2 linked regions of the Longimicrobium sp. genome follow. The main gene of each other region encodes a partner of the protein of the gene in region 2 in a complex. Links are inferred from orthologs where the notes say so. Each region holds a gene or a part of one and is shown on either strand. Other genes may lie near its edges.

Region 1 (4,131 bases), on a different replicon or contig from region 2:
ATGCGCCGCAGCGATTCGTCGCCGCCTTCGGGCGCGAACCAGTTCAGGAGGTCGCCGGCCAGGTCCATGGCCGACCGCGGCGGCCGGCCCCGCCGGGGGGGCTCCCCCGTTTCGATGAGCAGCGCCAGCAGCTCGCGGGCAGACAGCGCCTCGGCCCCCTGCGACCGCAGCCGCTCGCGCGGCTTTTCGGACTCCGGCCAGTGCTTGATGCTGACGAAGGCGGGGGGAATGGGACACGTGATCGTGACCATGCACGCGGCTCCGGGACCGGGGTTTCGCCAGGCGCCCGCACCGTGCGGCCACCCGAACACATCCCGAATGTAATCACCGCCCGCCTTCCACACCAGCCACTTTTCCCGCCTGCGGGCAGGTGCGTGAGTGCGTGAGTGCGGGAGTGCGAAAGTGCGAAAGTGCGAACGGGGGCCCGGAGCATTCCGCTCCGGGCCCCCGTTCGGTGGCCCGATTCCCTGCCCTACGCCTTGCCGTGGCAGTTCTTGTACTTCTTGCCGCTTCCGCACGGGCAGGGCTCGTTCCGCCCTACCGCGGGGGTGGGAGCGGGCTTGGGCGCGCCCGGCTCTTCGCGGTTGGTGTGCATCTCCCGTGGCTTCGGCGGAACCGCGGTGTACGGGTTGATGCCCAGCGAGGCGCGGCGGGGCGGCGGCGGCGGCGCGGGCGCGGGCTGCTCGTCGCGCTCCCGCGCCTCGTCGGCCACGCCCAGCTCCGCGTCGGCGGCGGGGCCGGAGAAGGTCATCGGCGGCGGCGGCGGGGGCGGCGCCATGGGCGCCAGCTGCGCCCGGTACACGAAGCGCGCGGCCGACTGGTAGAGGTCCGTCATCAGGTCCTCGAACATGTCGTACGCTTCCTTCTTGTACTCCAGCAGCGGGTCCTTCTGCCCCCATCCCCGGAACCCGATCGACGCCTTCAGGTGGTCCAGGTCGTACAGGTGGTCCTTCCACTTCTCGTCGATCGTGTTGAGCACTACGAAGCGCAGCACCGCGTCGGCCGCCTCGCCGAAGCGGTCCAGCTTGTCGTGGTAGTGCTCCCGCGCCGCCTCCACCAGGTAGTCGTCCAGCTCCGCGCGCCCCGCGAAGCCCGGCGCATCGCCTTCGTTCGCCGGAAGCCGGTCGGCCGTGAGCATGAAGTCCAGCATCAGGCGCTGGCGCAGCCCCGCCACGTCCCACTCCTCGGTGGCCGCGCCGGCGGGGGCGTACTCGTCGACGACCACCGGGAGCGCCCGCTCGATCATCTCCCACACCTCGCCCTTCAGCTCTTCGCCGCCTTCCAGGGCAAAGGTGCGCAGGTCGTAGATCACCTCGCGCTGCTGGTTCATCACGTCGTCGTAGTCCAGCAGCCGCTTGCGCGCCTCGAAGTTCTGCATCTCCACGCGCTTCTGCGCGCCGCTGATGGAGTTGGTGATCCACGGGTGGGTGATCACCTCGCCCTCCTCCGCGCCCAGCCGGTCCATGATCGAGGCGATGCGGTCGGAGCCGAACAGCCGCATCAGGTCGTCTTCCAGCGACAGGAAGAACTGCGACGCGCCCGGGTCGCCCTGGCGCCCCGCGCGTCCGCGCAGCTGCCGGTCGATGCGCCGCGACTCGTGCCGCTCGGAGCCGATGATGTGCAGCCCGCCCGTTTCCACCTCGAAGTCGTCGGCCTGCGTGGTCAGGTCCACCACCGTGGCCGGGTCGGGCGAGGTGCTGAGCGCCTTGAGGTCTGCCCCGCGCTGCTTGAGCCAGGCGATGGTGCGTGGGGCGGTGACGCCCTCGCCCAGCTTGATGTCGGTGCCGCGGCCGGCCATGTTCGTGGCGATGGTCACCGCGCCCGCCTGCCCCGCCAGCGACACGATCTCGGCCTCGCGCTGGTGGTACTTGGCGTTCAGCACCTCGTGCGGCACCCCCGCGCGCTTCAGCATGCGCGAAAGCGTCTCGGAGGTGTCCACGCTCACGGTTCCGACGAGAACGGGCAGCTCCATCGCGTGAAGCCGGCGCACCTCTTCGACGATGGCGTTCAGCTTTTCGCGCTTGGTCTTGTACACCAGGTCGTGGCGGTCCTGGCGCTGGGCGGGACGGTTGGTGGGGATCACCATCACGTCGAGCCCGTAGATCTGGTGGAACTCGCCCTCCTCGGTCTCGGCGGTGCCCGTCATGCCGCCGAGCTTGTCGTACATCCGGAAGTAGTTCTGGATGGTGATGGTGGCCAGCGTCTGCGTCTCGGCCTTCACCGCCACGCCTTCCTTGGCCTCCACCGCCTGGTGAAGCCCGTCGCTCCAGCGCCGGCCGGGCATCATGCGGCCGGTGAACTCGTCGACGATCATCGCCTCGCCGTTCTGGATGACGTACTGCTCGTCCTTGTTGAAAAGCGTGTACGCCTTGAGCAGCTGGTGGATGATGTGGATGCGCTCGCTCTTGTCGGCGTACTCGCGCTCCAGCTCGTCCTTGCGGTCGCGCTTCTCGTCCAGCGAAAGCGAGGCGTCCAGCTCCACCCGGTGCACCGCCTCGGAGATGTCGGGGACCACGAAGGCGTCGTGGTCGTCCGGGGCCAGCACGTCGAGCCCCTGGTCCGTCAGGTGGATGGTGTGGCCCTTTTCGTCCATGGAGTACAGGAGGTTCTCCTCCAACTCGTGGACGCGCTTGTCCATCATGTAGTCGCGCTCGACCTTGCCGATCACCTTCACCAGGCCGGGGTCGTCGTTCAGCATCTTCTGCAGCCGCTTGTTCCGCGGCGAGCCGCGGCGGGCCAGGAAGAGCTTTTCGCCCGCGGCGTAGGTGTCGCCCCCTTCGATGTCCTTTTCGGCCTGCGCGATCAGCTCGTTCACCAGCCGCGTCTGGCGGCGGTGCAGGTCGGACACGGACGGGTTGTAGCGGGCGTACGCCGCGTTGGTCCCCGTGCCCACCGGGCCGGAGATGATCAGCGGGGTGCGCGCCTCGTCGATCAGCACCGAGTCTACCTCGTCGACGATGGCGTAGTGGTGGCCGCGCTGCACGCGCTGCCCCACCTCGTGCACCATGTTGTCGCGCAGGTAGTCGAAGCCGAACTCGTTGTTGGTGCCGTAGGTGATGTCGGCGCCGTAGGCGGCGCGGCGCTCGGGGGTGTTGGGCTCGTGAAGGTCGATGCACCCCACGGTGAGCCCCAGGAACCCGTACAGGTGCCCCATCCACTCGCTGTCGCGCTGCGCCAGGTACGGGTTCACCGTCACCAGGTGCGCCCCGCGGCCGGCCAGCGCGTTCAGGTACAGCGGCAGGGTGGCCACCAGGGTCTTCCCCTCGCCAGTGGCCATTTCGGCCACGCGCCCGTGGTGAAGCGCCATGCCGCCGATCAGCTGCACGTCGTAGTGCACCATGTCCCAGCTCAGGGTGCGCCCCGTCACCTGCGCCTCGGAGCCCACCAGCCGGTGCGCCGCCGCCTTCACCGTTGCGAACGCCTCGGGCAGGATCTCGTCGAGCACCGCCTCCAGCTCGGCGTTCAGCCGCTTTTCGGCGTCGCCGATGGCCTGCGACAGCGCCTCGCGCTCGGCGGCGTCCTCGGACTGGCGGCGCTGGGCGCGAAGGTCGCCCAGCTCGGCCTCCACCTCCGACGTGGCCTCGGCGATGCGCTCGCGGAAGCGCGCGGTCTGCCCGCGCAGCTCGTCGTCGGACACGTCTTTCAGCCGCTCGAAATGGGCGTTGATCTGTTCCACGACGGGCCGCAGCCGCTTCAGCTCGCGCGTGTGGCGCGTGCCGAACACGGCGTGTACGAGGCTCTTCAGCATCTGCGTTCCTTCAGCCTGATCAATGGGAAAGGTCCCGGTACAGCCGCTCGCGCTCGATGACGGCGCGCACGGCCTCGGGAACCAGGTATCGAATGCTCTTGCCCGCCGCGGCTAGGCGGCGGACCTGCGTCGACGAAACGTCCACGCGGGTGATCTCCACGGCCCGTGCCGCGGCGCCCCCGGACGGCGAAAGCGCCTCGCCCGCCCGCGAAACCACCACCAGCGTGGCCAGGCGAAGCACCTCGTCGGGCTCGCGCCAGCGATGGAGCTCGGCCAGGATGTCGGCGCCGGTGATGAAGAACAGCTCGGCGGCGGGCTCGCGCGCGCGCAGCTCCCGCAGCGTATCGACCGTGTACGACGGGCCCTGCCTGCGCAGCTCCAGG
Region 2 (6,002 bases):
TTGCCCGGCTTCTTCTTGCCGGCGATGGCCCGGCGCGGGCCCTTCTTGGTGCGCGCGTTGGTGTGCGTGCGCTGCCCGCGAACCGGCAGCCCGCGGCGGTGCCGCAGCCCGCGATACGAGCCGATGTCCATCAGGCGCTTGATGTTGCGCGAGACTTCCGAGCGCAGCGCACCCTCCACGCGAATGTTCGCGTCGATGATGCGGCGCAGCTTGTTCACGTCCTCGTCGTTGAGGGCGTGCACGCGCGTGTCGGGGTTGATCCCCGCCTCGCCCAGGATGCGGCGCGACGTGGCGCGGCCGATCCCGAAGATGTACGTAAGGCCGATCTCTACGCGCTTTTCACGCGGAAGATCGACGCCTGCGATACGAGCCATCCTGCTGTTCTCCTGTCTGGCCGAGTCTGGGATTAGCCCTGGCGCTGCTTGTGCCGCGGGTTCTTCTTGCAGATGATGCGGATGACGCCCCGCCGCTTGATCACCTTGCAGTGCTCGCAGATCGGCTTCACGCTCGCGCGGACCTTCATGTTCGCCTCGCCTGTGTATCCTGAAAGAACGTAAGCCTGAGAACGTAACCAGATTTCGGCGATTCCGCAAGGCTTGGAACGGCGCGGACGCCAGAGGGCGTCCGTGCCGGATACTCGTCACACGTGTTCAGATCGTAAGGATCCGCGGCCCGCCGGCCGTCACCGCCACGGTGTGCTCGAAGTGCGCCGACACCTTGCGGTCGGCCGTCACCACGGTCCACCGGTCGGGCAGGGTACGCACCGTGGCCGTGCCCAGGTTGAACATGGGCTCGATGGCCAGCACCATCCCCTCCAGCAGCTTGAGGCCCTTGCCCCGCACGCCGAAGTTGGGCACCTGCGGCTCCTCGTGCGGCTGGCGGCCCACGCCGTGGCCCACCAGCTCGCGCACCACCCCGTACCCCGCCCCGTCGGCCACTTCCTGGATCGCCGCGCCCACGTCGCCCAGGCGGCTGCCGGGGCGCGCCTCGGCGATCCCCCGGGCCAGCGCCAGCTGGGTGAGCTCCAGCAGCTCCGCCACCGGCTCCGCCACCGGCCCCACGGGAAGGGTGACCGCGGCGTCGGCGTAGAACCCCTCGAGCTTTACCCCGCAGTCCACGCTCACGATGTCGCCCTCGCGCAGCACGCGCCGCGACGACGGGATCCCGTGCACCACCTCGTGGTTCACCGAAATGCACAGCGTGGCGGGAAAGCCGTACAATCCCTTGAACGCCGGCTCGGCACCCGGGTGCGAGCGGATGAACGACTCCGCCCAGCGGTCCAGCTCGCCGGTGCTCACCCCGGGCGCCACGCGGTCGGGAATCGCCCGCCACAGGCTGGCCAGGATGGCCCCCGCGCGGGCGATGGTGTCGATCTCCGCCGCCGACTTGAGGTGGATCACCGCCCCAGCACCCCCAGCACGTCGGCCTGCACCGCGTCGATGGCGCGCGACCCGTCCAGGGTGTGGACGGGAACCCCGGCGCCGCGGTAGTGCTCCACCAGCGGCGCCGTGTTCTCGCGGTACACCTCCAGCCGGTGGCGCACCGTTTCCTCGCGGTCGTCGTCGCGCTGCACCACCCGGCCGGCCACGTCGGCCGGCGGCGGGTTGTGGTCCACGTGGTACACCACCCCGGTCTCCGGGTCGGTGCGACGTCCGCTCATCCGCCGCACGATGGCGTCGTCGTCCACCTCCAGGTACACCACCGCGTCGATGCCGCGCCCCAGGTCTTCCAGCAGCCCGTCGAGCGCGCGGGCCTGGGCCACGTTGCGGGGATAGCCGTCGAAGATGGCGCCGCCCTCGGCATCGGGACGCGAAAGCCGCTCGCGCACCAGGCCCAGGACGATGTCGTCGGACACGAGCTTCCCCGCGTCCATCACGGCCTTGGCCTGCACCCCCAGCGGGGTGCCCTGGCGCACTGCGTCGCGCAGCATGTCGCCCGTGGCGATCTTGGGCGTGCCCAGCGTTTCGGCGAGCAGGGCGCCCTGCGTGCCCTTGCCGGCGCCCGGGGCGCCAAGGAGAACGAGATCCATTCAGTCGGTTCCGGTAACGGGTCGGTCCTTGAACGAGTACCAAGTGCCGAGTGCCAAGTACCCGGTCACGCCGACCAGGCACTTGGCACTAGGATACTGGGTACCTTGCCGTCAGATGTAGCGCTGCTGGCGGCCGCGGAACTTCACGCGGCCCTTCTTCATGAAGCCGTCGTAGCGGCGCAGCAGCAGGTGCTGCTGCATCTGCTGGACCGTGTCGAGCGCCACGCCCACCACGATCAGCAGGCCGGTGCCGCCCAGCACGCGGCTGAGCGTCGCCACGCCGAAGGCGCTCAGCACCGCCGACGGGATCAGCGCGATGGCGGCCAGGAACAGCGCCCCCGGCAGCGAGATGCGCGACATCACCGAGTCGATGTACTCGGCCGTGCGCGCGCCCGGCTTCACCCCCGGCACGAACGCGCCCTGCTTCTTCAGGTTCTCGGCGATGTCTACGGGGTTGTAGATGATCGCCGTGTAGAAGTAGGTGAAGAACACGATCAGCACCGTGAACGCCACGTAGTACGGAATCGTGTTGAGCGCGAACCACCCCGCCGCCGTGCGCGCCCACTCCGCCTGCGTGAACTGCCGCAGGGTGGCCGGCACGATCATGATCGACTGCGCGAAGATGATGGGCATCACCCCCGCCATGTTGATGCGCAGCGGGATGAACGACTTCTGCCCCTGCCGGATGCGCCCCCGCCCCATCACCTTCTGCGGGATCTGCACCGGGATCTTGCGCGCCGCCATGGTCACCGCCACGGTGCCGGCGATGGTCGCCAGCATCATGGCGATCAGCACGAAGATCGCGAAGATGTTCACCTGCCCCAGCCCCACCAGGCGGCCGGTTTCGTACAGCGCCGACGGCAGCGACTCCACGATGCCGAAGAAGATGAGCAGGCTCATGCCGTTGCCGATGCCCCGGTCGGTGATCTGCTCGCCCAGCCACATGATGAACACCGCGCCCGTGGTGAGCGTCAGGATCATCGTCAGCCGGAAGGGAAAGCCCGGGTTGGTGACGGCCGCCGGCACCTGGGTCTCGATGAACATCGCGAACCCGTACGCCTGGAAGATCGCCAGCACCACGGTGGCGTACCGCGTGTACTGCGTGAGCTTCTTGCGTCCGTCCTCGCCCTCCTTCTGCATCTTCTCGACGGAGGGCACCACCGCCGCCAGCAGCTGGAACATGATGCTGGCGGAGATGTAGGGCATGATCCCCAGGGCGAACACCGTCGCACGCGACAGGCCGCCCCCCACGAACATGTCGTAGATGCCGAAGGCGGTCCCCTGTAGCTGCCCCGCGTACTCACGCAGGGCAGGCACGTTGATCCAGGGCGCCGTGATGTGGGCCCCGATCCGGTAGATGAGCAGGCACATGAGGGTGAAGAGGATCTTGCTCTTCACCTCGGGAATGCGCCACAGGGCAACTACGGGGTTGGCCATTTCAGCCGATCTCCTGAACGGTTCCCCCCAGCGCCGCGATCTTGTCGCGGGCCGACTGGCTGAACTTGTGGGCCGTGATCTCGACCTTGCGGGTCAGGTCGCCCGTGCCCAGCACCTTCACCGGGCGGCCGGCGTGCCCGATCAGGCCGCGGTCCTTCAGGGTCTCGGGGGTAATGGGCCCCTCGCCCTCCAGCGTTTCCAGCTGGTACAGGTTCACCACCTGGTACTCCACGCGGTTCAGGCTGGTGAAGCCGCGCTTGGGCTGCTGGCGGTGGATGGGCATCTGGCCGCCCTCGTACCCGGGCTTGCCGCCGCCGGGGCCGTGGTGGCCGGCGCGCGCCTTGGAGCCCTTGTGCCCCTTGCCCGCCGTCTTGCCGGTGCCGGACCCGGTGCCGCGGCCCAGCCGCTTGGTGTCGCGGTGCGACCCTTCGGGCCGCCGCATGTTGCTGAGGTCAGCCATTGTTCTCCTGCCCGTCCGTTTCCTCGACCTTCACGAGGTGCCGGACCTGAAAGATCATCCCGCGGATCGCGGCGTTGTCCTCCTGGATCACCGAGCGCTGGTGCCTGAGCCCCAGGGCCCGGAGCGTCCGGCGCTGCCCCTCGGGGGCACCGGAGTAGCTCTTGGTCTGCGTGATCTTGAGCTTAGCCATGACGGCCGCCTCCGATCGCCTCGACGGGCACGCCGCGCTCCATCGCCAGCTGCTCGCGGGTGGTGAGACCCTGCAGCGCGTCGAGGGTGGCGAGCACCATGTTGAAGGGGTTGTTGCTCCCCAGCGACTTGGTGAGGATGTCGTGCACCCCCACGCATTCCAGCACCGCGCGCACCGGTCCGCCGGCGATCACGCCGGTGCCGGGCGCAGCGGGGCGAAGGAGCACCCGGCCTGCGCCGTGCTCGCCCACGATGTCGTGGGGCACGGTGCCTTCGCGGATGGGCACCTTGACCATGGCGCGGCGCGCCGACTCCAGCGCCTTGCGCACGGCCTCGGACACCTCGTTGGCCTTGCCGGTGCCGATGCCGATCTTGCCGGCCTGGTCGCCCACCGCCACCAGCGCGGTGAAGCTGAAGCGGCGTCCGCCCTTCACCACCTTGGCGACGCGGTTGATGTGCACCACGTTTTCCTTGAACTCCGACTCGCGGGCCTGCCCGCCGCCGCGGCCGTCACGCTGGCCGCCGCCCCGTCCGCCGCGCCCGCCGCCCTGGCCGCCGCGCTCGTCGCCGCCGCCCGGACCGCCGCGCCCGCGGCCGCCGCCCTGGCCGCCGCCGAACCCGCCGCGGCCCTGGCCGCCGCCGAAGCCGCCGCCCGGACGTCCGCCGCCGGAGCGTCCGCCGCCCGGACCACCGCCGCCCTGTCTGTTCTCAGCCATTCGTAAGCTCCCTTAGAACTCGAGACCGCCCTCGCGGGCGCCCTCGGCGAAGGCCTTGACACGGCCGTGGTACAGGTAGCCGCCGCGGTCGAACACCACGTGCGTAACGCCCGCCTCGCGCGCCTTCTCGGCCAGCGCTTTGCCGGCCGCGTGGCTGGCTTCCGTCTTGGACATCCCCTCGCGCTTGCCGCGCAGGTCGGCGTCGAGCGTGCTCAGCCCCACCAGCGTGCGGCCGGCCACGTCGTCCACCACCTGTCCCTCGACGTTGTTGAGGGAGCGGTGCACCACCAGACGCGGGCGCTCGGCGGTGCCGTTCACCTTGCCGCGTACGCGGCGGTGGCGGCGGTCGCGGCGCTGCTCGCGCGTCTTGACCTTTCTCGTTCCAGACATTGGTTCCTCTGAAGTGACTATGCGATGATTCGCCGGTTCGGGGGCGGAGCGGCTTACTTGCCGCCCGCCTTGCCCGCCTTGCGGCGGATCACCTCGCCCTGGTACTTCACGCCCTTGCCCTTGTACGGCTCGGGCGGGCGCAGCGACCGGATCTCGGCCGCCACCTGCCCCACCACTTCCTTATTGGTCCCGGAAACCTCGACCACGGTGGGGGTGGCCGCCCGCAGGGTGATGCCCTCGGGAGCCTTGTACTCGATGGGGTGGCTGTACCCCAGCGAGAGCGTCAGCCCGAAGGGCTTGGTCTCGGCGCGGTAGCCCACACCCACGATCTCGAGCGTCTTGGTGAACCCGGTGGTCACCCCGTCGATCATGTTGGCCACCAGCGTGCGGCTGAGGCCGTGCAGCGCCCGGAAGCGCGGCTCGTCGGAGGGGCGCTCCACCAGGATCTCGCCGTCCTGCCGGCGCACGATCACGTCGGAGTGCAGGGTGCGCGAAAGCTCGCCCCGGGGGCCCTTCACGCGCACGGTGTTGCCATCGATCGTAACGTCCACGCCCGCGGGGACGGGGATCGGCCTTCTTCCAATTCGCGACATGTCGTCCCCCTTACCAGACGTAGGCGAGAACTTCGCCGCCCACCTTGGCCGCGCGGGCGTCGCGATCGGTCATCACGCCGCGCGAGGTGGAAAGCAGCGCCATCCCCAGCCCGTTGCGGACCCGGGGGATTTCCTCGACGCCCACGTACTTGCGCAGACCCGGCTTGCTCACCCGGCGAAGCTCGCGG

The links.
Region 1: the proteins of secY (region 2) and secA are in contact, whole or in part, in a crystal structure (PDB 3DIN), measured with the Thermotoga maritima proteins. The link is inferred for Longimicrobium sp. from one-to-one orthologs. Residues at the interface, in WP_004081795.1 of Thermotoga maritima: Glu108, Gly109, Glu110, Glu111, Ala236, Glu237, Arg238, Arg239, Ile240, Thr241, Ile242, Gln243, Tyr244, Ala245, Arg246, Arg247, Val248, Thr249, Gly250, Arg251, Arg252, Val253, Tyr254, Gly256, Ala257, Ser258, Thr259, Tyr260, Leu261, Pro262; in WP_004082002.1 of Thermotoga maritima: Glu261, Ala262, Arg263, Lys300, Ala301, Arg302, Thr303, Ile304, Ile305, Leu323, Tyr324, Asp325, Pro326, Val329, Ser330, Tyr333, Ile336, Lys340, Phe345, Val349, Glu363, Phe364, Tyr374, Ser375, Gly376, Gly377, Glu393, Ile395, Thr482, Ser483.

What each region holds. Positions count from the first base shown.
Region 1 is NZ_DATBNB010000456.1:4,736-8,866, reverse strand. The notes cover bases 273-4,131. They hold secA (preprotein translocase subunit SecA), read right to left. Parts: upstream 3,749-4,131; coding sequence 473-3,748; downstream 273-472. Other genes in these bases: nadD (nicotinate-nucleotide adenylyltransferase), read right to left, coding at 3,768-4,131. UniProt on the Escherichia coli protein: Required for protein export, interacts with the SecYEG preprotein conducting channel.
Region 2 is NZ_DATBNB010000430.1:763-6,764, forward strand. Bases 1,304-4,118 are described here. They hold secY (preprotein translocase subunit SecY), read right to left. Parts: upstream 3,467-4,118; coding sequence 2,141-3,466; downstream 1,304-2,140. Other genes in these bases: map (type I methionyl aminopeptidase), read right to left, coding at 1,304-1,400; VIB55_RS11680 (adenylate kinase), read right to left, coding at 1,397-2,029; rplO (50S ribosomal protein L15), read right to left, coding at 3,468-3,926; rpmD (50S ribosomal protein L30), read right to left, coding at 3,919-4,116; rpsE (30S ribosomal protein S5), read right to left, coding at 4,109-4,118. Also shown: rpsM (30S ribosomal protein S13), read right to left, coding at 1-374; rpmJ (50S ribosomal protein L36), read right to left, coding at 407-523; more of map, read right to left, coding at 651-1,303; more of rpsE, read right to left, coding at 4,119-4,831; rplR (50S ribosomal protein L18), read right to left, coding at 4,844-5,221; rplF (50S ribosomal protein L6), read right to left, coding at 5,275-5,814; rpsH (30S ribosomal protein S8), read right to left, coding at 5,825-6,002. UniProt on the Escherichia coli protein: The central subunit of the protein translocation channel SecYEG. Consists of two halves formed by TMs 1-5 and 6-10.